DNA from 2 places in the Streptomyces sp. NPDC024017 genome. Region 1 is predicted to be linked to the other one. Evidence: riboswitches for the same ligand, from Rfam matches in the RefSeq annotation. Region 1 holds a riboswitch; the other holds the start of a gene.

Region 1 (11,638 bases):
GGCGAGCCCTTCGTCATTCCCGGCCGAGACCGGGCTGGAAATCGAGAATTCACAGTTTCCGGGCAAGGGAAAACAAGCCCCCGTGAATAGCTGCTCTTTGTATACGGCGGCCGTGTTAATGCCGCAGGCTCGCCGTGTTTACGGGATGTTGCGAGTTCCTCACACGGTCGGCCCGCTCCCCCGCGGAGCCGAACCGCAGGCGGTGCGCGCCCATCGCGCGCTCGGCGTGCCGCGCCGTGACCGCCCGCGCGCGCTCAGCGTCCCCGCGCGCCACCGCGTCCACGATCGCGCCGTGCTCCGTCCAGGACTCCACCGGGCTGACCGGCGCCTCCACGGCGTACATCCAGGCGATCTTGTGGCGGAGCTGGGTGAGCATCGACGTCAGCGCGGGGCTGCCGGAGGCCTGGGCGAGCGTCTCGTGGAACCAGCCGCCCAGGGAGCGCAGGTCCTCGCTGTTGCCCCGGCGGGCCCGCTCCTGGCCCAGCCGGACCAGGCCGCGCAGAACCTTCAGATGCGCCTCGGTGCGGCGCTGGGCGGCACGGGCCGCACCGAGCGGCTCCAGCAGCATGCGCATCTCCAGCAGGTCACCGGCCTCCTGCTCGGTGGGTTCGGCCACGCACGCGCCCGCGTGCCGGCGGGTCACCACGAAACCCTCTGCCTCCAAGGTGCGCAGCGCCTCCCGGACGGGCACCCGCGAGACGCCGTAGCGGCGCGCGAGGAGTTCCTCGGTGAGCCGGCTGCCGCGTGCGTGGACACCCGCGACGATGTCGTCCCGGATGGCCGTGCACACCGAGTGCGCGGGAATACGCATGACCGACCTCCGCTTAATCCCCGTGAAACGCCGACGAGCGGCGCGCGTTCCGTGACTCTATTGCAATGAGCCGGAATTTCCGACGGCAGCCGGGAATCCATGGATTTTTTTTGGACAGCGGGCGGCCACAAACGCCGAAAGCCCCGGCTCGGGGAGCCGGGGCTTCTGGAACAGCGGAGAGGTTCCGGTCAGAGGTTGACGCCGTGCGAGCGGAGGTAGGCGACCGGGTCGATGTCCGAGCCGTACTCGGGGCTCGTACGGGCCTCGAAGTGCAGGTGCGGACCGGTGACGTTGCCGGTCGCGCCGGACAGGCCGATCTGCTGGCCGGGGGTGACCTGCTGGCCCACCGAGACGCCGACGGAGGACAGGTGGCCGTACTGGGTGTACGTCCCGTCGTTCATCTTGATCACGATCTGGTTGCCGTAGGAGCCACCCCAGCCGGCCTCGACGACGGTGCCCGCGCCGACCGCGTGGACGGAGGTGCCGCTGGCGGCGTGGAAGTCGACACCGGTGTGGCTGCCGGAGGACCACAGGCCGCTGCTGGCCTTGTAGCTGGTGGAGACGTACGAGCCGGAGATCGGGGGCACGAAGGTGTTGAGGCGCTTGCGCTCGGCCTCGCGGGCGGCGCGCTCCTTGGCCTCGCGGGCCTTCTCGGCCGCCTCCTTGGCCTTCTCGGCCACCTCGGCGGCGCGCTTGCGGGCGGCCTCCTCGGCCTTCTGCTTGGCGGCGGCCTCGTCGGCGGCCTGCTGCTGCGCGACGGCCTGGGCGTCGATCTGCTGGGCCACGGTGTCGCCCATGGTGACGACGGGAGTGAGGCCCGTCTGCTCGGCGCTGGGCTCGGCGGCGAAGGCAGCGGGGGCCGCCACGGTGCCGATCACGCCGGTGGTGGCGAGGGCCGCGACGCCGGCCGCGCGGGCGGTGCCGCGCTGGATCCTGCTGGGACGACGGTGCTTCCCGGTGGCGCGAGTGAACGCCATGTGGTGGCTGGTCCTTTCCTTCCTTCTCGCCTACCGGGTTAGCTGACGGGTTCGGAGCAGGAAGGTCTCCTACGGACTCCCTCGCGGCTCGCGCGGGCGTCCGATTCACCCCAGGGACTGCGGTGGGTCCCCGGCTCCCCTGGCTCGCGCCGTACGGGGACTCGGCGATGACTGTCCGGTGCCGCGGGTGCGGCGCACTGCCTGACGAACAGCCCGGATGACGCTAAGCGGCGCCACTTTCAATTCCCAAACGAATCCCGGCTTTTGTAGCGCATCCCACAGGGCAGACAGGCAACCTCCGTATCAATTCGGGCATAAAGGGGCCCTGGTGCCTCGGAAGACAACCAGGGCCCCTACGCGCGCGTGCCGCTACTCGGCGGCGACGACGGTGACTTCGCCGATGCCGAGGGCCTCGACAGGTGCCTTGATCTGCGCCGCGTCACCGACGAGGACGGTCACCAGCCGGTCCACCGGGAAGGCGCTCACGGCCGCCGCGGTGGCCTCCACGGTGCCGGTCGCGGCGAGCTGCCGGTACAGGGTGGCCTGGTAGTCGTCGGGCAGATGCTGCTCGACCTGGTCGGCCAGCGTGCTCGCGACGGCCGCCGCCGTCTCGTACTTCAGCGGCGCCACACCGACCAGGTTCTGCACGGCGACGTCCCGCTCGGCATCGGTCAGCCCCTCGGCGGCGAGGGTGCGCAGCACCGTCCAGAGATCCTCCAGGGCGGGGCCGGTGTTGGGCGTGTCCACGGAACCGCTGATGGCGAGCATCGCGGCACCCGTGCCGTCCGGGGCGGACCTGAGGACCTGGCCGAACGCCCGTACGCCGTAGGTGTAGCCCTTCTCCTCGCGCAGCACGCGGTCCAGGCGGGAGGTGAGGGTGCCGCCGAGGCAGTACGTGCCGAGCACCTGCGCGGGCCACACACGGTCGTGCCGGTCCGGGCCGATCCGGCCGATCAGCAGCTGCGTCTGGACGGCGCCCGGACGGTCCACGATGACGACCCGGCCGGTGTCGTCGGCGGTCACCGGCGGCACCGGACGTGGCTCGGCCGAGGAGCCCGTCCAGGCGCCCAGCGTGTCCCCGAGCAGGGCGTCGAGGTCGATGCCGGTGAGGTCGCCGACGACCACGGCGGTGGCCGTGGCGGGGCGGACGTGCTTCTCGTAGAAGGCGCGCACGGCCGCGGAGTCGATCGCGGCGACGGTCTCCTCGGTGCCCTGCCGCGGCCGCGACATGCGCGAGTCCGCCGGGAACAGCTCCTTGGAGAGCTCCTTGGCGCCACGGCGGGAGGGGTTGGCCAACTCGTGCGGGATCTCGTCGAGGCGGTTGTTGACCAGCCGCTCGACCTCGCTGTCGGCGAACGCGGGCGCCCTGAGGGCGTCGGCGATCAGGCCCAGCCCCTTGGCGAGCCGGGAGGCCGGCACCTCCAGGCTGAGCCGGACGCCGGGGTGGTCGGCATGCGCGTCGAGGGTGGCACCGGCGCGCTCCAGCTCGGCGGCGAAATCCTCGGCGGAGTGCTTGTCGGTGCCCTCGGAGAAGGCCCGGGCCATGATCGTGGCCACACCGTCGAGGCCGGCCGGCTCCGCCTCCAGGGGGGCGTCCAGCAGCACCTCCACGGCGACGACCTGCTGGCCGGGCCGGTGGCAGCGCAGCACCGTCAGGCCGTTGTCGAGCGTGCCGCGCTCGGGGGCCGGGAAGGCCCACGGCTTGGCCTCGCCCGCGTCGGGGCGGGGGTGGAAGTCCATCGTGGCGAGCTCGGTCACTTGGCCGCCTCCTCGTTCTCGTCGGTGGCCGCGGCTGCGGTGTCCTCGGGGGCGTCCTCGTCGGCGAGGGGCTCGTAGACGAGCACCGCGCGGTTGTCGGGCCGCAGGCGGGCCTTGGCGACCTCCTGGACCTCCTCCGCCGTGATCTCCAGCACACGCTGGACGGCGGTCAGGGCGAGCTGCGGGTCGCCGAACAGCACGGCGTACCGGCACAGTTCATCGGCGCGGCCCGCGACCGTGCCGAGCCGGTCCAGCCACTCGCGCTCCAACTGGGCCTGGGCGCGCTCCATCTCCTCGGCCGTGGGGCCCTCCTCGGCGAACCGGGCGAGCTCCTCGTCGATGGCGGTCTCGATGACCGGAACCTCCACGTCACCGGAGGTCTTCACGTCCAGCCACCCCAGGGAGGGCGCCCCGGCCAGCCGCAGCAGGCCGAATCCGGCCGCCACGGCCGTACGGTCGCGCCGCACGAGCCGGTTGTAGAGGCGGGAGGACTCTCCGCCGCCGAGGACGGTGAGGGCCAGGTCGGCCGCGTCGCACGCGCGCGTGCCGTCGTGCGGCAGCCGGTAGGCGGCCATCAGGGCACGCGCCGGGACCTCCTCCTCGACGACCTCGCGCAGCTGCTCGCCGATGGTCTCCGGCAGCGAGCCGTCGCGCGGGGCGGGCTTGCCGTCGTGACCGGGGATGGAGCCGAAGTACTTCTCGACCCAGGCGAGGGTCTGCTCCGGGTCGATGTCGCCGACCACGGAGAGCACGGCGTTGTTCGGCGCGTAGTAGGTGCGGAAGAACGCGCGAGCGTCCTCCAGGGTCGCCGCGTCCAGGTCGGCCATCGAGCCGATCGGGGTGTGGTGGTAGGGGTGGCCCTCCGGGTAGGCGAGGGCGGTCAGCTTCTCGAAGGCGGTGCCGTAGGGGACGTTGTCGTAGCGCTGGCGGCGCTCGTTCTTGACGACGTCCCGCTGGTTCTCCATCGACTCGTCGTCGAGCGCGGCCAGCAGCGAGCCCATGCGGTCGGCCTCCAGCCAGAGGGCGAGCTCCAGCTGGTGGGCGGGCATGGTCTCGAAATAGTTGGTCCGCTCGAAGCTGGTCGTGCCGTTCAGCGAGCCGCCCGCGCCCTGGACGAGCTCGAAGTGGCCGTTGCCCTTGACCTGCGCGGAACCCTGGAACATCAGGTGCTCGAAAAGGTGAGCCAGGCCGGTACGCCCCTTGACTTCGTGGCGTGAGCCGACGTCGTACCAGAGGCACACCGCCGCGACCGGGGTCAGGTGGTCCTCGGAGAGCACCACGCGCAGGCCGTTGGCCAGGCGGTGCTCGGTCGCTGTCAGGCCCCCGGAGCCTGCCTGGGCTGTGGCCGTGTGACCCATGGGCATGTACGTCCCTTCGATCGCTGAGCGGTTGTTCAGACCGCGGATTCCTGCCGGTCCTGCCACTGTATGCAAGCGTGCGAAGCCCTGGTGAAGTTCCCGGCGGCGACCTGGTCCCGACAGCGCGAGAGCCGCCCAGGACCGGGTGCTGGTCCCGGTTGTCAGTGCGGAGGTCCACAATGGTCGGCGTCAGATCCGGATCGCAGCAGCAAGGAGCCGGCAGCGATGGCCCGCCGCAGCACGAAAACCCCGCCGCCCGACGACTCGTACGAGGAGCGGATCCTCGACATCGACGTCGTCGACGAGATGCAGGGCTCCTTCCTCGAGTACGCGTACTCGGTCATCTACTCGCGCGCCCTGCCGGACGCACGCGACGGCCTCAAGCCGGTGCACCGACGCATCGTCTACCAGATGAGCGAGATGGGCCTGCGCCCCGAGCGCGGGTACGTCAAGTGCGCCCGAGTCGTCGGCGAGGTGATGGGCAAGCTGCACCCGCACGGCGACGCGTCGATCTACGACGCCCTCGTGCGCATGGCCCAGCCCTTCTCGATGCGGGTCCCCCTCGTCGACGGCCACGGCAACTTCGGCTCGCTGGGCAACGACGACCCGCCGGCCGCCATGCGGTACACCGAGTGCCGGATGGCCGAGGCGACGAGCCTCATGACCGAGTCGATCGACGAGGACACCGTCGACTTCAACCCCAACTACGACGGCCAGGAGCGGGAACCGGTGGCCCTGCCCGCCGCCTTCCCGAACCTCCTGGTCAACGGCGCCTCGGGCATCGCAGTCGGTATGGCCACGAACATGGCGCCGCACAACCTGCGCGAGGTCATCGCCGCCGCCCGCCACCTGATCAGGTACCCGAACGCGGATCTCGACGCCCTGATGAAGCACGTCCCGGGCCCCGACCTGCCCACGGGCGGCCGCATCGTCGGCCTGTCCGGCATCCGTGACGCCTACGAGTCCGGCCGCGGCACGTTCAAGATCCGGGCGACGGTGTCGGTGGAGCCCGTGACGGCCCGCCGCAAGGGCCTCGTCGTCACGGAGCTGCCCTTCACGGTCGGCCCCGAGAAGGTCATCGCCAAGATCAAGGATCTGGTCGGTTCGAAGAAGCTCCAGGGCATCGCCGACGTCAAGGACCTCACCGACCGCGAGCACGGCCTGCGCCTGGTCATCGAGATCAAGAACGGCTTCGTGCCGGAGGCCGTCCTGGAGCAGCTGTACAAGCTGACGCCGATGGAGGAGTCCTTCGGCATCAACAACGTGGCCCTGGTCGACGGCCAGCCGCTCACGCTGGGCCTGAAGGAGCTCCTGGAGGTCTACCTCGACCACCGCTTCACCGTCGTACGGCGGCGCTCGGAGTTCCGCCGCAGCAAGAAGCGTGACCGGCTGCACCTGGTCGAGGGTCTGCTGACGGCCCTGCTGGACATCGACGAGGTCATCCGCCTGATCCGCTCCAGCGAGAACTCCGCGCAGGCCAAGCAGCGCCTGATGGAGCAGTTCTCGCTGAGCGAGATCCAGACGCAGTACATCCTGGACACACCGCTGCGCCGTCTGACCAAGTACGACCGCATCGAGCTGGAGTCGGAGAAGGACCGGCTCAACGCGGAGATCGAGGAGCTGACCCGGATCCTCGACTCGGACACGGAACTGCGCAAGCTGGTCTCCAACGAACTGGCCACGGTCGCCAAGAAGTTCGGCACCGACCGGCGTACGGTCCTGCTGGAGTCGGGCGGCGCCCCGGTCGCGGCCGTGCCGCTGCAGGTGGCCGACGACCCGTGCCGGGTGCTGCTGTCCTCGACGGGTCTGCTGGCCCGTACGGCGAACGGCGAGCCGTTCGCGGAGGACGCCGGCGCCAAGCGCGTGAAGCACGACGTGATCGTCTCGGCGGTGCCCGCCACCGCCCGCGGCGAGGTGGGCGCGGTCACCTCGGCGGGCAGGCTGCTGCGGCTGAACGTGGTCGACCTGCCCCAGCTCCCGGAGTCGCTGTCGGCGCCGAACCTCGCGGGCGGCGCCCCGCTGGCGGAGTTCGTCACCCTGGAGGACGACGAGACGGTGGTCTGTCTGACCACGCTCGACGAGTCGTCGCCGGGCCTGGCGATCGGCACGGCACAGGGCGTCGTCAAGCGCGTGGTGCCGGACTATCCGGCCAACAAGGAAGAGCTCGAGGTGATCACCCTCAAGGAGGGTGACCGGATCGCCGGCGCGGTCGAGCTGCGCACCGGCGACGAGGATCTGGTCTTCGTCACCGACGACGCGCAGCTGCTGCGCTTCCAGGCGTCCCAGGTCCGCCCGCAGGGCCGCCCCGCCGGCGGTGTGGCCGGCATCAAGCTCGCCGAGGGAGCGAAGGTCATCTCGTTCACGGCGGTGGACCCGGCCGTGGACGCCGTCGTCTTCACCGTCGCGGGCTCGCGGGGCACGCTGGACGACTCCGTCCAGACGACGGCCAAGCTGACCCCGTTCGACCAGTACCCGCGCAAGGGCCGCGCGACCGGCGGCGTCCGGTGCCAGCGGTTCCTGAAGGGCGAGGACTGCCTGTCCCTGGCCTGGGCGGGCCCCGTCCCCGCCCTCGCGGCGCAGAAGAACGGCACCCCGGCCGACCTCCCGGACATCGACCCGCGCCGTGACGGCTCGGGTGTGTCCCTGGCGAAGACGGTGGCGGTGGTGGCCGGGCCGGTCTAGGCCGGGTCCGCGGCATCCTCCTCGGGACCGCGTACGTACCGCAGGACGCCCCACATGCCGTGCTCGTCGGCGTGTGGGGCCTCGCTCCTGCACGCCTCCAGCTCCTTGCCGAGAGCGGCGGCGTCGATCCCCGAGCCGATGAGGACCAGCTGGGTGAGGCGCTCACCACCGGCCGGCCAGGGCTCCGGGTAGAAGCGCAGGAACCGCCCGACGGCATGGACGGCGTAACGGTTGCGGACGTCGTACGGCCCGAAGTCGACGTAGCCCTTGATCCGGTACAGCCCCTCGGGCCTGCTGTCGAGGAAGGTCATCAGCCGGCGCGGGTCGAGGGGTTCCAGGGAGACGAACGACAGGCTGTCGTACGCGGCGTGCAGGTGGCCGGCGTGGTCGTCCACGCCGTGCCGGTGCGGGCCGGCGTGGGGGGCGTTCTGGTGGGGATCGTCTCCATGAAGGTCGTCTTCGCCCAGGTCGCCTTCGCGCAGGTCGTCTTCGTGGAGGTCGTCGAAGGACAGCTGGCCGATGCGTTCCTCGCTCGGCCGGCAGTCGAAGAGGAACTCGGGGTCGATCCGGCCGTAGGAGGCCGGGACGACGGCGGCGCCGTCGACGAGGGACCGGACCAGCCCGAGGACCCGCTCGCCGTCCGCAGCCCGGTCGAGCTTGTTGACCACGACGAGGTCGGCCAGCGCGAGATGCCGGTCGATCTCGGGGTGCCTGGCCCGGGTGTCGTCGAACTCCGCGGCGTCGACGACCTCGACGAGCCCGCCGTACACGACCCCCGGATGCTCGCTGGCCAGCAGCATCCGCACGAGTTCCTGCGGCTCGGCGAGACCGCTGGCCTCGATGACGATGACGTCGATGCCGAGGGAGGGCTCCGCGAGCCGCTCCAGATACTGGTCCAGTTCGCTCGCGTCGACGGCGCAGCACAGACAGCCGTTGCCGAGGGAGACCGTCGAGTCGCCCAGTGCTCCCGCCACGGCCATCGCGTCGATCTCGATCGCCCCGAAGTCGTTGACGATGGCGCCGATACGGCTGCCACCGCTGCGGTGCAGGAGGTGATTGAGCAGGGTGGTCTTCCCCGAGCCGAGGAATCCGGCGAGGACGACGACCGGGATCTGCTGCGGTTTCGGACTCGGCTGGCTCACCGTGCGACCTCTCTCGCGCCGACGCGTGCACCGGCTCGCGTTCCCGGCACACATGGGAAATGGGGATGCCGCCCCAGGATACGAGCCGTGAGATCCACGCCGAAGTGAACGATTGTTAGCAGCACTCGCGGGGCAGACGTTGGGCATGGCGCCGGTTTGTGCGACCCTCGCTTCCCTCCGTGCGCCTCCTCTCCGCCTCCCCGCCGATCAGAGCCGCTCGGCACTCTGGGAGACGGCAAGCGCCGCCCACCGCTCGCCGGTCCCCTCCAGTCGACCCGCACCCCGACGACCGGCGGACGGCCGCCTGAACCGGGGGTTGACATGACCACACAGAAATTTGGGTTTCGAGGACTGAGGGCCACCGCCTCGGCAGGGATGGGCCTGGCGGCGGGTGCCGCCGTCGCCCTGGCCCTGCAGTGGCCCGCGTTCCACGCGTTGCGCGCCCGGATCGAGCACTTGGAGGAGGCCGCGCAGTCGCAGCGCCGAACCAACTTCGCGCACCAGCAGCGCCTGCACTGGGAGTTGCTGAGCAAGGCGATGGACGATCCGGAACTGGCCGAGGTGCTCGACGCCTACGACGGAACCGTCTCCCCGAGGAAGCAGCGCCAGTTCCTCTTCGCCAACGCCCTCTACACCAACGCCCTGTGCTACTACCGCATGGGCAACGTGACCAGAGAGGAGTTCTTCGGCTTCGCCCGGAGCATGTTGCAGAACCCCCTCTTCCGGGAGTACTGGTACGCCACCCGCCCGCACCGGGCGACCCTCGTCGACGCCTCCGACGAGGCCGGGCTGGGCCGCATGGTCGACGATCTGCTCGTGCAGCTGGAGGAGGCGGACATCGACGAGTGGTGGGTGGTCGGGGATCCGCCGGGCGAGTAGTTCCACGCCCCGGCCGTAAGCACCGCACCTCGCGGATCACTCTCCGGAACGGATCACACGGCTGGGCGGTAACGAACCCATAAACCGGCGCGTTTCCCCAGGTGCCAACAAGGTTGACTACTGCGCATCCCGCGAACCGGGTCGACCACCGCCGAACCGCCGCTCCACGCCGCCCGGTTGTCGAGGCCGCGGCCCCACAGGGCCGCATCGCACCGCAGGCGCAGTGCGCACCACGCCTCGAGATCAAAAGGAACGCAAGAACAGTGAGCCACATCATCCGTCGGATTGGCACCCCTCCCAGCGCCCGGGGCAGCACGACTGGTGCCAATTGCCCCGATATCTTCGAGCTGTCCGACGGCAGGTTCGCTGTGATCGGCACGGACCTCACCGAAGAACTGGACGGGAAGCTTCCCGCCGACGCTTCCAGGGCGGACTACGAGCGCATCGTCGTGGTCTCCCGCAGAACTCTCATCGACGCCAAGGTCGACATTCCCGACGTCTGATCCCGTCGGTCACTCATCGGCCGGACACCAGGGGCCCGGCACCTTCCGGTGCCGGGCCCCTTCAGCCCCCGTGGCGCCTTGGCTCAGGCGGGCACAGGCGCCGGCGCCTCCGGCCCCACATACCGCGCCACCGGCCTGATGATCTTCGTGTCCTCCGCCTGCTCCAGGATGTTGGCACTCCAGCCCACCGCCCGCGCGGCGGCGAAGGTCGGGGTGAACATCTCGCGGGGCAGGCCGCAGAGTTCCATGACCACGCCCGCGTAGTACTCGACGTTGGTGTGGAGTTCCCGGCCGGGCTTCAGCTCGGCCAGGATCGCCTCGATGTGACGCTCCACCTCGACGGCGAACTCCACCCGCGACCCGCCGAACCCCTGGGCGACCTCGCGCAGCATCCGGGACCGAGGGTCCTCCGTGCGGTAGATCGCGTGCCCGAACCCCATGATGCGCTCACCGGCGAGCACCCGCTGACGCACCCAGGAGTCGATACGGTCCGGGGTGCCGATCGCGTCCAGGGTGTCCAGTGCACGGCTGGGCGCACCGCCGTGCAACGGGCCCGACAGCGCCGCCACCGCCCCGGCGAGGCACGCCGCCACGTCCGCGCCCGTGGACGCGATGACCCGGGCCGTGAAGGTTGACGCATTGAACCCGTGATCAATGGTTGAGATCAGGTATTGCTCGATCGCCCGCGCGTGGGGCTCTGTGGGCACCGAACCGGTCAACATGTACAGGTAGTTCGCCGCATAGGACAGGTCCTCGCGCGGCTCCACCGGTTCGAGCCCCTCGCCCAGGCGGTGCAGAGCGGTGAGCAGCGTGGGTACGGCCGCGGCCGCCTCGATCGTGTCCTGTCGGCGGCGGTCGGCGTCGATGTCGTACACGGGGCGGAACCCCTTCGCCGCCCCGAGCAGCGAGAGGGCCGTACGCATCCCGGCGAGCGGACCGGAGCGCCCACCGGCGGCCGCGATGGCCGGCAACGCCGCTCGCACCTCGTCCGGCAGGCGCCGCAGCGCGGCGGTCTCGGCCGCGAAGGCCGCGCCCCGAGAGGCGTCCGGCAGTTCGCCGTGCACGAGGAGGTGCCAGACGTCCTCGAAGCCCCGGGTCCGTGCGAGGTCGACGGCCGAGTACTGCCGGTAGTGGTAGAAGCCCTCCAGACCGCGGACGTCACCGACCTGGGTGTCGGTGACGACGACACCGGCGAGCCCCCGGGGCGCTTCGACAAGAGTGGCTGCTGACCTGTTGACCGACATGACTTCCTCCCTGGGATTGATTTGACTGTCCATGATTGACTCAAGGCGTGTCAATATTGATTGAATCAATACATCAGTCAATGGTCAGCTGGACGGATACGGTGACCCCCATGCGCGATCAAGAACCCGCCCCCCTGGACGCGGAACGGCGGCTGAGCACCAAGGAGGCCGCCGAGCTGCTCGGCGTGAAGCCGGAGACCGTGTACGCGTACGTGAGCCGCGGCCAGCTCAGCAGCCGACGGGTGAGCGGTGGCCGCGGCAGCACCTTCGACGCCCGTGAGGTC
Region 2 (11,638 bases), on a different contig from region 1:
CGAACGTCCTCGCCGTCGACGTCCACACCCCCGGCCAGGGCAACCTGCTCAATCTCGCCGACCGGAACGGCCTGTCCAACATCCGGGTCGGCAACGGCGACGCGATCATCCTCCTGCGGGAGATGCTCACCCCGGACTCCCTCGGCGGCCTCCGCGTCTACTTCCCCGACCCGTGGCCCAAGAAGCGGCACCACAAGCGCAGGCTCATCCAGCCCGACTTCCTCAGCCTCGCCGCCACCCGTCTCGCTCCCAGCGCGATCGTCCACTGCGCCACCGACTGGGAGCCGTACGCCGAACAGATGCTCGACGTCCTCACGGCGCACCCCGACTTCGAGAACACGCAGGCGGACGGTGGTTTCGCGCCGCGTCCCGACTTCCGTCCGCTGACCCGTTTCGAGGGCCAGGGACTGGACAAGGGACATGTCGTGAACGACCTCCTCTTCCGCCGCGTACAGCACGTGGACCAGCCCCCCGCCGGCGCCTGACCACCCCTGGCACCTCTCCGCCTGCGGACAGCGCCCATCCGTCGTTAGGGTCAATGCCGTGGCCACCAGCCCCCCACATCCGTCGTACCCGAGCGGTCCCACCGACGGCGCACCCCTCGTCGGCTCAGCCGGCTCCTTGCGGCACGCCCACTGGTGGCAGCGCGCGTGGGTGCGCTACGGCGCGCTGAGCACGCTCCTCGCGATATCCGGTCTGGTCATCCTCGCCCTGGTCCGCGAGGAGACCGGCACGGAGGGGTTCCTGGTCGGGCTGGGCCTGGCCGTCCTCCCGGTACCCCTGCTGATAGCCGCGTTCCGCTGGCTGGACCGGGTCGAACCCGGCCCCTGGCGGAACCTGCTGTTCTGCTTCGCCTGGGGCGCCTGCGCGGCGGCGCTGATAGCGATCGTCGCCAACAGCTTCGCGACGAGATGGATAGCGACGGCGACGGCGGACCCGTCCAGCGCGGACACCCTCGGCGCGACCGTGATAGCGCCGGTGGTCGAGGAGTCGGCCAAGGCGGCGGCCGTCCTCCTGGTCTTCCTCTTCCGGCGCCGGGACTTCACCGGCATCGTCGACGGCGTGGTCATCGCCGGCGTGACGGCCACCGGCTTCGCGTTCACGGAGAACATCCTCTACCTGGGCACCGCGTTCGGCACCGACCAGCTCACCGGCGGCTCCGGCATCGCCTCCGTCACGGCGGCGACCTTCTTCGTGCGCATCATCATGTCGCCGTTCGCGCACCCGCTGTTCACGGTCCTCACCGGCATCGGCTTCGGCATCGCCGCGCTCTCGGCGGACGGCCGGCACCTGCGCCGGGTCGCCTTCCCGCTCTCCGGGCTGCTGCTCGCGATGGGCATGCACGCGATGTGGAACGGCTCGTCGGCGTTCGGCGAGTACGGGTTCTTCGCCGTGTACGCGGCGTTCATGGTGCCCATCTTCGGGCTGCTGACGTGGCTGGTGATCTGGACGCGGCAGCGGGAGCTGAAGACCATACGGGCGGAGCTGCCCGCCTACGCGGCGGCCGGCTGGCTGACCCCGGCCGAGCCGTTCGCGCTGGGTTCGATGCGGGCCCGGCGGATCGCCCGCCAGTACGCCCGCCGTCACGCGGGCAAGGCGGCGGCCCGGGAGGTGGCGCGGTACGAGGCGTACGCGACGTCCCTGGCGTTCCTGCGGCACCGGGCCCGGCGGGGCCGAGCCGGGGCGGACTTCGCCGTCCGGGAGGGGGAGCTGCTGGGCGAGCTGTGGCGGCGCCGGGAGGCGGCCCGCCCCGCGCTGGACCACGCGGCGCGGATCACCGCCCCTCCGGTCCCGGTGGTGGCCCCGCCCTGGCCGGTGTACGGGGTGTACGGCTACGGCCACCAGCCGGCGCCCTACCCCGCGTACAACCCGTACCGCTCCTAGGCCAGCCCCTGGCCGGGCTCAGGCCGAGGCCTGCGTGAGCCGCCCGATCTCGGCCTCCGAGAGCGTCAGCTGCCCGACGCCCACCAGCGCGGGCAGCTGCTCCACCGTCCGCGCGGAGGCGATCGGCGCCGCCACAGTCGGCTGGGCGGCGAGCCAGGCCAGGGCCACCGTGGCCACGGGCACGTCATGCGCCCCGGCGATCTCGTCGAGGGCGGCGAGCACCCGCTGCCCCCGCTCGGTCTCCAGGTGCTTGGCCGCGCTCCTGGCCCGCGCGCTCTCGACCGTCGTGCCGGGCCGGTACTTGCCGGTGAGGAAGCCGGACGCGAGCGCGAAGTACGGCACGGCGGCCAGGCCGGTCCGCTCGGCGAGGTCCCGGAGCTCACCCTCGTAGGTGTCACGGGAGACCAGGTTGTAGTGCGGCTGGAGGGCCACGTAGCGCGCGAGTCCCTCGCGGTCGGAGAACTCCAGGGACGCCCGCAGCCGCTCGGCGGAGATGTTGGAGGCGGCGATGTGCCGCACCTTCCCGGCCTTCACGAGGGAGTCGAGCGCGCCGATGATCTCCTCGACGGGCACGTCCGGCTGGTCGAAGTGCGTGTAGTACAGGTCGATGTAGTCGGTGCCCAGGCGCCGCAGGGAGGCGTCGGCGGCGGCCTTGATGGTGCCGGCGGACAGGCCGCGGAACTCGGGATGCTGGCTGACCTTCGTGGCGACGACGACGTCCGCGCGGTTGCCGCGGGACTTCAGCCACTTGCCGAGCACGGTTTCGGACTCACCGCCCCGGTTTCCCTCGACCCAGGCCGAGTAGGAGTCGGCGGTGTCGACGAAGTTGCCGCCGGCGGCGGTGTAGGCGTCGAGGACGGCGAACGACTGGTCCTCGTCGGCGGTCCAGCCGAAGACGTTGCCGCCGAGGGCGAGCGGGAAGACCTCGAGGTCGGAGGTGCCGAGCTTGCGCAGAGAAGTCATGTTCTGCGTCAACGTCCGTACGGAGTGGCTCATTCCGCTACGGGCGCAAAGGCCCTGTGAACGCTGCCGCCCACCGGCCGGGCATCCGGAAGCCCTGACGTCGGGGGGTCGTCGTCAGGGCCGCCGGCGCTTCTACGGGCGTTTTCCGCTTACGGGTTCAGTCCCTTGCCGCGCAGCCAGGCCATCGGGTCGATGCCGTCGGCGGATCCACCGGAGTGGACCTCGAGGTGCAGGTGCGCCCCGGTGACGTTGCCGGTGGCGCCCACGCGGCCGATGACGTCGCCCGTGCTGACCTTCTGGCCGACGCTGACGCCGATGGAGGACTGGTGCGCGTACCAGATCTCGGTGCCGTCATCGAGGGTGAGGACGGTCTTGTAGCCGTAGGAGCCGTTCCAGCCCGCCTCGGTGATGGTGCCGCTGTGCACGGCCTTGATCGGCGTGCCCGTGGGGGCGGCGAAGTCCAGGCCCGTGTGGTAGCCGGAGGACCAGTAGGCGCCGGCCTGGCCGAAGCTGGAGGTGATGGTGTACGAGGAGGTCGGCAGTGTGAACTGCTTGGCGAGGGCGGCGAGCCGCTCGGCCTCGGCCTTCTTCCTGGCCTCCTCCTCGGCCTTCTTCTTGGCCTCGGCGGCCTTGGCCTTGGCTTCCTCCTCCGCCTTGGCGACGGCTTCCGCCGCGGCCTTCTCGGCGGCGGCCGCGGCGTCCTGGGCGGCCTTGGTCTCGATCTGGTCCTGCTGGTGCTCGACCTGGGCCATGATCCGGGCGCGCAGGGCCTCACCGGCGCCGGCGCCGGAGCTGCTCTGCTTGGTTTCCGCGGTGGCGGTGCCGAGGCTGCTGAGCGGAGTGGCGGAACCTTCGGGGGTGTCGTCGTCCGAGATGAGGGAACCCACCGAGGGCAGGTCCGGGACGGAGATGGACACCGGGGGCTTGCCGGTCTGGGCGCTGGCCATGCCGCCGGCACCCACGGCGGCTATGACGCCGACGCCGAGGACGGTGGAGCTGCGGGCGAGACCTCCGCCGCGCTGCTTGGTGACGCGATGCCGGCCGCGGACGGGACGGATGGACTCCTCGGTGGGGTTCCACTCCTGGAACGGCCCCTCGTCGGTGCGCTGAGCGCCGTAGCCGAAGGTGTCGCTGTCGCGCTTCGGCGCGTACGGGGCCGCGGGGGCAGGCCGGTTGGACGCCACGTGGGCGTACTCCTTTCCTTCCTTCTCGCCTACCGGGTTAGCTGACGGGTTCGGAGCAGGAAGGTCTCCTACGCGCGTATACCTACCGTGCTTTCACGGTGGTATCCGCCCGATTCACCCCAAGTGGTGGTTCCCCGGTTCCCTTTCGGGATTCGGCGCGTGCGCACGGAGCCGCCTTCTGTGACGGCTGGGACGACCGCGCTGCGTTATCGAACGTTAATGGACGCGCGGGGGGTATTCCAGCGATTCCACTTGATCATTAACCTGTTTCGCGCGGACTTACCTGCCATGACTGGCTCAAATCGGGCGAGTTGGCCGCTTCACAAGTGACTGACGGGTTTTGACGGTGCGTCAGTTGTTATGCGGAACGGGATGGTTCGCTCACCGACCGTAATGGGACGCGCGAGAGGTATCGGGAAATGCACCGAGGGCCGGAATCCTTTCGGATTCCGGCCCTCGGCCTTCAGTAGCGGGGACAGGATTTGAACCTGCGACCTCTGGGTTATGAGCCCAGCGAGCTACCGAGCTGCTCCACCCCGCGCCGTTGTGACTCCAGTGTACGCCATCCGCGGGACCACTCTGCACACCCGCTGCTCACACCCGGCGCAGCAGGTGTCGGTTCGGGGCCTTGGCCCGTTCCTCGTGCTCCGGGAGGACGAGGACCTGCACTCCCGCGGCCGCCAGGAGACCGCTGCCGTCGGCGTCCGTCACGAAGGTGTCCGGCTCGCGCCAGGCCGTGACGACCCGTCGTACGCCCGCGTCGAGGATCAGCCGGGCGCAGGGGGCGGGGCGTGAGGCGCGGCGGGCGCACGGCTCCAGGCTGCTGTACACCGTCGCGCCGGGCAGGCGCGGGTCGGCCGGGTCGAGCTTCGCGAGGGCCGCCTCCTCGGCGTGCACGACCGGGTCGCCGGCCTCGCGGGAGTGGCCGCGGGCCAGTTCCGTGCCGTCGGCGGCGACCACGACCGCGCCCACGCTGAACGCCGTGTCCGACGGCGGGCAGCGGTCGGCCAGTTCGCAGGCGAGGGCCAGCCAGTGGTGGTCGGCGGCGGCGGGCAGGGGGCCGGTGCCCGGGGCGGTCGGTTCGTAGCGCATCAGGACCACGTCCTCGATCTGCCGCGACTCCAGCAGCCGGAGCCGGCCGCCCTGGTAGCCGCCGGGGCCGAAGAGGCGGGGTGCCCGGGCGTCGCCCACGAAGAGCGGGGCGAGGACCAGCTGGAGTTCGTCGGCGAGGCCCTGGGTGAGGAGCTGGGTGTGGATCAGGCCGCCGCCCTCGACCATGAGCCGTCGTACGCCGCGGACGTCGTGCAGGTGCGTGAGCAGCCGCCGCCAGTCGAGGTCGGCGCCGAGCGGGACGACGTCGGTGGCGAGGCCTAGGGCACGGGCGCGTGCGGCGCCCCGGTCGGTCGTGTAGAGGACCTTCTCGCCGCCGGTGTGCCAGAAGCGGGCGTCCGGGTCGAGGTCTCCGGAGCCGCTGACGGTGACCTTGAGGGGGTACTCGGGCCGGCCCGCGGCCGTGCGGGCGGCCCGGCGCTGCTCCGAGTTCACCAGCAGCCGCGGGTTGTCGGCGCGGATGGTGCCGGCGCCGATCAGGATCGCGTCGACGGAGGCCCGGACCTCGTCGACCCGGTCGAAGTCGGCCGGGCTCGACAGGAGCAGGCGGTCGGGTCCGGTGTCGTCCAGGTAGCCGTCGAGGGAGACGGCGGCGGACAGCAGGACGTACGGGTGAGGCATCGACGCTCCGCGGCTGGTCGGGACGGCGGGACTGGACGGGTCACCAAGGCGGGCTTGGTTCAAGTTTGAAACAAACCTACACTGGCGGCATGACGACTCGCTGGCTCACCCCCGATGAGCAGCGCGCCTGGCGCGCCTACATCGCCGCCTCGCTGCTCCTGGAGGACGCGATCGACCGGCAGCTCCAGCAGGACGCCGGCATGCCGCACCTGTACTACTCCATCCTCTCCGTCCTGTCGGAGTCCCCGGAACGGCGGCTGCGCATGACCGATCTCGCCGAACGGCTGAAGATCACGCGCAGCCGGCTGACGTACGCGGTCACGCGGCTGGAGAAGGACGGCATGCTGCGGCGCGAGGCCTGCCGGTACGACAAGCGGGGCAGCATCGCCGCGCTGACCGACGAGGGGTTCGCCGTGCTGGAGCACGCGGCGCCCGGGCATGTCGAGACCGTGCGGAGCTTCCTGTTCGACCGGCTCAGCGAGGAGCAGGTGGGGCAGCTGGAGGAGATCTCCGCGGCGATCGCGCAGGGACTCCAGGAGGACGGGGCGCGACCGGCGGCGGACGACGTGCCGTGGCGGCGGAGGTCCTCACCGGCCTGTTCGTGACGCGACGCGTACGCCCGAGGTGCACGTGACGCGCATCACAAGACACCGACACTCGTTGCTTCAAATTTAAAGCACGACTAGGGTTCCGGACGTGGATCTGCTTCAAATCTGAAGCACTACGGCTGTGCAGCCGAACAGGAAACGGAACCCGGAGGCCCCGCATGCCCGACACCCCCGCCGTCATCGCCACCCCGCGCTCCCGCGTCCGGGTCCCGCTGCGCTTCCACGACGGCTACGAGGCCGACGCCGAGCTCGTCACCTTCCACGGGCTGGCCGACGGCCGGGAGCACGTGGCCGTGGTCCTCGGCGAGCCCGGCCCGGTCCCGCTGGTGCGGCTGCACTCCGAGTGCCTGACCGGGGACGTGTTCGGCTCGGCCCGCTGCGACTGCGGCCCGCAGCTGCGCGAGGCCGTCGAGCGCATCGCCGAGCGCGGCGGCGTGCTCCTGTACCTCCGCCAGGAGGGCCGCGGGATCGGCCTCTACAACAAGCTCGACGCGTACGCCCTCCAGGACGAGGGGCTCGACACGTACGAGGCGAACGCGGCGCTGGGGCTGCCGGAGGACGCCCGCGACTACACGGCGGCGGCCCAGATGCTCAGGGCCCTGGGCATCGGCGAACTGGACCTGCTCTCCAACAACCCCGACAAGGCGGACCAGTTGCGGTCCCTGGGCGTCGACGTCCGCGACCGGATTCCCACGGGCGTCTTCACCACCGCCCACAACGTCCGCTATCTGCGCGCGAAAGTCCTCCAGACGCAGCACACGCTGCCGCTCGCCGCGCTGACGGAGCTCAGCGCGGGCTGAACCGCCCCGGTCCGGCCGGGCACTGAACCGGACTGCTTGCCCCTCGGTTCATCGGGTACAGCCTTTGAAAGAGGGCGACCTCATCAGTACCCGGAGCCTTATGGAAGTGACCGTTTCGTGACCGATCTCGGCGGCCCCGGCAACCACCGGGCGAGGGGACCGGGCGATGACCCGGAGGCCGTCGCATCGCAGATCGCCGATGCCGTGGAGAGTCTGACGGCGCTGTGGTCGGTCGCCGCCCAGGAGGCGTCCCTGCGCCTGTCCCTGCACCAGTTGCGGGCGCTGCGCACCGTGCAGGCGGCGCCCGGCCTGAACCTGACGGCTCTGGCGGACGGCCTGGACATCGGTCTCCCCACGGCCAGCCGCCTCTGCGACCGCCTGGCGGCGGCCGGCCTGCTGGAACGGGCCCCGCATCCCGGCACCCGCCGCGAGGTGCAACTGTGGCTCACGACACACGGACAGCACGTCCTGGCCGACGTCGCCGCCCGCCGCGCCCAGGCCTTGGCCACGGCCCTGGCGGCCATGCAACCGGCCGAACGGGCGGCACTGAGCAGGGGGTTGAGGGGGTTCCTGGCAGCCCAGGACACGACGCCCGGCCCCGGTGAGCCCGGGCCGTGATTCCCTACGGTTGATCGGCCGCACGCACGGGGCGACCAGCCGACCGTCAGGCCCCCGAGCCGTGGCGGCTCACGCCGCCGGCGGTCAGGACTGCCACGCACGTGTCGTCCCTCGCCGGCCGGGCCGCGCTGCCCGCGTCCCGGAGCACCACGGCGGCCGCCACCGCCGGATCGCAGCCGGGCAGTACGCCGTCGTCGGGCGGCGTCCAGCGGCTGGGCAGGCCGTCGCTGTGCAGCACCAGCAGGCTGTCCGCGTGCCAGGCGACCCGCTGCACGGGCACGGAAGCCGGGGCCTGCGCGCCCACGATGCCGGGCTGGGACAGCAGCGGCTTCCACGCGCCGTCGGTCCGCAGCCGGGCGCCCACGTTGCCGATCCCGGCGAAGCTCAACTGCCCGGCTTCGAGATCGAGTTGGGCCACGGAGACGGCCGCGCCCCGGGTGGGGCGCAGGGCCCGGCCCAGACGCCGCAGGATCTCGGCGGGCGGCAGCTTCGCCAGGCCGCGCAGCTCATTCACCGCCGCGGTGGAGGCCTCGGCGGCCTTCGCTCCGTGACCGAGCCCGTCGGCGAGCAGCAGGGTCAGACGGTCGCCGTCGCGCACCCGGCCCCAGGCGTCCCCGGAGTACTCGGCCCGGCCGAGGGGGACATTGACACCCCCGGCGCGCGGACCCGGTGCGGGCGGCCCCTGGTTCCGGACTGCGGGCTCGTGGCCGATCCGGGCCATCACGACGGTGCCCCGGCCGGGGGCGCTGTGCAGATCGAAGTCGTTCGCTATGCGCCGGCACGTGCCGAGCCCGGCACCGAGCGAGGCGGCGACGGTCGTGGTGTAGCCGTCGCGCATCGCCGCCGCGACGTCCGGGATGCCGGGGCCGTGGTCGAGCGAGACCAGCTGCACGGCCGCCCGACGGCCGTCGTCGTGCGCACGCTCGACGAGATTGATCAGCACGCGCCCGCCCTCCGCGTGCCGCAGCAGATTGGTCGCCAGCTCCGTCGCCACCAGCGCGGCGGTCGCGGTGCGGTTGGAGGGCAGGCCGGCGCAGGCGCTGGCCTGCTCGGCCGCCACCCGCACGTCCCGCACCCGGGTCGAGTCGTCCACCGGCACGTCCCAGACCCTGCTCATCACGGCACCGTCCGGGAGGGCGGCACGACGGTGGCCCAGGCGGTGACGGTGACGGTGGTCCCCTCACCGGGCCGGCTGTCCACCTCGAACCCCTGCACCAGCCGCTTGGCCCCGCTCAGCCCGAGCCCGAGCCCGCCGCCGCTGGTGTAGCCGTCGGTCAGCGCCTGGTCCAGGTCGCGGATGCCGGGCCCGGTGTCGACGAAGGCCAGCCGCAGCCCGTGCGACTGCCCGGCGGCCAGCGGGGTGATCTGCACATGACCGCCCCCGCCGTGGACGAGGGTGTTGCGGGCCAGCTCGCTCGCCGCGGTGACGAGCTTGGTCTGCTGCACGAGCCCGAAGCCGAGCTCGGCGGCGGCCTGCCGGACCTGCTGCCGTACCCAGGCCAGGTCGGCGTCCGAGCCGATCGGCAGGGTGGCCGGACCGGCATGGCGGGAAGTCTGCATCAAGGACTCCCCTCGCCCCGGCGCGTGGTCACGCCGAGCATCTCCATCGCGCGTTCGACATCCAGGGCCGTCCGCATGCCGGGCAGGGTGAGTCCGAGCTCGACCAGGGTGATCGCCACCGCCGGGCGCATCCCGGCCAGCACCGTACGGGCCGCCAGCAGCTTGGCTCCGGCGGCGATCTCGGCGAGGACCCGGCCCAGGAAGGAGTCGACGATCTCCACACCGGAGATGTCGATCACGACCCCGGTCACCCGGCTGTGCGAGATCCGGGCCGTGATGTCCTGCTGGAGCTGCTCGGCCATCCCGTCGTGCAACTCCCCCTGCAGGGTGACGAGCAGGACGTCGCCCAGCTGGAGCACCGGCACGGTGAAGCCGAAGCCGTGCCCGCCCACCGGGCCGTGTCCCGCCGACCTGGTCATCGCGTGCCCGCGTCCGCCGCCGCGCCGACCGCCCGCAGCGGCGCGATCTCGACGCCCTGCCGGCTCAGCGCGTAGGCGAGCGCGTCCTCCAGGCTGGAGCGGGTGAGCACCGTGCCGAGGTCGATGCCCAGATGGACGATGGTCTGCGCGATCGCGGGCCGGATGCCGGAGACGATGCACTCGGCGCCCATCAGCCGGGCCGCCGCCACGGTCTTCATCAGGTGCTGGGCGACCAGCGAGTCGACCGTGGGCACGCCGGTGATGTCGAGGATGGCGTACCGGGCGCGCTCGGCGACGATCGCGTCCAGCAGGCTCTCCATGACCACCTGGCTGCGCGCACTGTCCAGGGTGCCGATCAGCGGTACGGCGACCGTGCTCTCCCAGAGCTTGATCACGGGGGTGGCCACCTCGTGCAGCTGCTCACGCTGCCGGGCGATCAGCTCCTCGCCCGCGCTGACCGTCGTCTCCATCACGACCAGGCGCAGCGTGCCCATGAGCACGGTCAGCGCCACCACGGACTCCTGGGCCTCGGCGGCGTACGGGTCCGGGAACTCGGCGCGCAGCAGCTCGGTCACCGGCTCGCGCAGCGCGGCCACCTCGTCGGCGACCCCGTCCGGGTCGATGCCCGTACGGGCGCGGGAGGCGGCCATCCGCCCCAGCTGGTCGCGCACGGACTCGAACCCGGACGCCCGGATGTCGTCCACCCTCCCGGAGGCGGCCACAGCCGCCAGGGCCGCGGTCACGGCCCTGCCCGCCTCCACCGCCTCGTCGCGTGACACGGTGAAGACCGTGCGGAACAGCGCGGCGTCCGCCCACCGTTGGGCGATCTGCTCCCGGCGCCGTTCCAGAAAGGCGCTCACCTGGTATGCGGCCGGCTCCTGTTCCGCGTTCTCTTCCGACACCGACACTTGCATCGCTCCCTTGCACGGGCCGAACCGAGGTCACGCGACGGCGCCTCAGCCGTTAGTTGCCGTATGACAAACATTAGTGCCGACGTACGGCACCACCAAACAACTGCCTACCTACGCCCCCGACCTGCACCTTCCCCGTCCCTTACCGGCCACGCCAGTCCAGACACACCACGAGGGCGTCGTCGTCCGGGGTGGACCTGCCGCGGTGGCCCGTCAGTTCGCGCAGGACGGCCCGGGGCACCTCGGCGGCCGGCAGCAGCCGGGTCGACTGGATCGCCCGGGCCAGGGCGGCGTCCCCGTAGGCCTCGCCACCCGGGGAGGCGACGCCGTAGACCCCGTCGCTGACGAAGACCAGCCGGTCGCCCGGCTCGACACGTACCTCCTGGATCACGTAGTCGGTCTCCTCGAACATGCCGAGCGGCAACTGCGCGTCGAAGGGCACCCGCTCCACCGCGCCCCGGCGCAGCCGCAGCATCTGCGGCGACCCGGCGTCCACCGCGCGGACCCGCCCGGTGGCCAGGTCGAAGTCGAGCATGAGCACGGACAGGTAGCAGCGGCCCCGGTAATGGGCGTACACCGCCTGGTCGGCCAGAGCCGCCTGGTCGTCGAGGGGCAACCCGGCCCGGCGCGCGTTGCGCAGGGCGTTGATCGCCAGGTTCGTCAGCAGGGAGGCCTCTATGCCCTCGCCCATGCCGTTGGTGACGTAGAGACTGAGCCGGTCGGCCGTGGCGGACCAGTCGAAGTTGTCGCCGAAGATCGCGTACGCCGGTTCCAGCTGCGCGCCCAGCTCGTACTCGGGGCGGCTGCAGGAGCGGCCCGGCAGCAGCTGCCACTGCATCTCGGCGGCCAGCGTGAGCCGGTCCCGGCGGCGCGCCTGGAGATACAGGTCGGTGTCGCGCTCGGCCACGAAGACCTCGTGCCCGAGCACCTCGGCGATCTCCGCCAGCTCGCCCAGACAGC

The links. Region 1 has a riboswitch for cyclic di-AMP ahead of AB0G20_RS22595 (M23 family metallopeptidase). Riboswitches for the same ligand answer to the same signal wherever they lie in the genome.
Region 2: linked by a shared signal. The riboswitch ahead of AB0G20_RS04800 (M23 family metallopeptidase) and the one ahead of AB0G20_RS22595 (M23 family metallopeptidase) in region 1 are both predicted to bind cyclic di-AMP.

Annotation. Positions count from the first base shown of each region.
Region 1 is NZ_JBEZYZ010000008.1:108,514-120,151, reverse strand. Features, by position in the region: gene AB0G20_RS22600 (GntR family transcriptional regulator) at 116-811, opposite strand; gene AB0G20_RS22595 (M23 family metallopeptidase) at 1,000-1,788, opposite strand; cyclic di-AMP (ydaO/yuaA leader) riboswitch at 1,802-1,965, opposite strand; gene AB0G20_RS22590 (pitrilysin family protein) at 2,158-3,546, opposite strand; gene AB0G20_RS22585 (pitrilysin family protein) at 3,543-4,904, opposite strand; gene AB0G20_RS22580 (DNA topoisomerase IV subunit A) at 5,130-7,586, shown strand; gene AB0G20_RS22575 (GTP-binding protein) at 7,583-8,728, opposite strand; gene AB0G20_RS22570 (DUF6082 family protein) at 9,050-9,607, shown strand; gene AB0G20_RS22565 (hypothetical protein) at 9,871-10,110, shown strand; gene AB0G20_RS22560 (citrate synthase) at 10,194-11,354, opposite strand; gene AB0G20_RS22555 (citrate synthase) at 11,465-11,638, shown strand, end outside.
Region 2 is NZ_JBEZYZ010000002.1:18,872-30,509, forward strand. Features, by position in the region: gene trmB (tRNA (guanosine(46)-N7)-methyltransferase TrmB) at 1-485, shown strand, start outside; gene AB0G20_RS04790 (PrsW family intramembrane metalloprotease) at 544-1,884, shown strand; gene AB0G20_RS04795 (aldo/keto reductase) at 1,903-2,847, opposite strand; gene AB0G20_RS04800 (M23 family metallopeptidase) at 2,997-4,031, opposite strand; cyclic di-AMP (ydaO/yuaA leader) riboswitch at 4,043-4,199, opposite strand; tRNA gene AB0G20_RS04805 (tRNA-Met) at 4,499-4,572, opposite strand; gene AB0G20_RS04810 (dihydrofolate reductase family protein) at 4,626-5,762, opposite strand; gene AB0G20_RS04815 (MarR family transcriptional regulator) at 5,852-6,367, shown strand; gene ribA (GTP cyclohydrolase II) at 6,529-7,170, shown strand; gene AB0G20_RS04825 (MarR family winged helix-turn-helix transcriptional regulator) at 7,288-7,788, shown strand; gene AB0G20_RS04830 (ATP-binding SpoIIE family protein phosphatase) at 7,835-8,905, opposite strand; gene AB0G20_RS04835 (ATP-binding protein) at 8,905-9,348, opposite strand; gene AB0G20_RS04840 (STAS domain-containing protein) at 9,348-9,767, opposite strand; gene AB0G20_RS04845 (STAS domain-containing protein) at 9,764-10,681, opposite strand; gene AB0G20_RS04850 (PP2C family protein-serine/threonine phosphatase) at 10,821-11,638, opposite strand, start outside.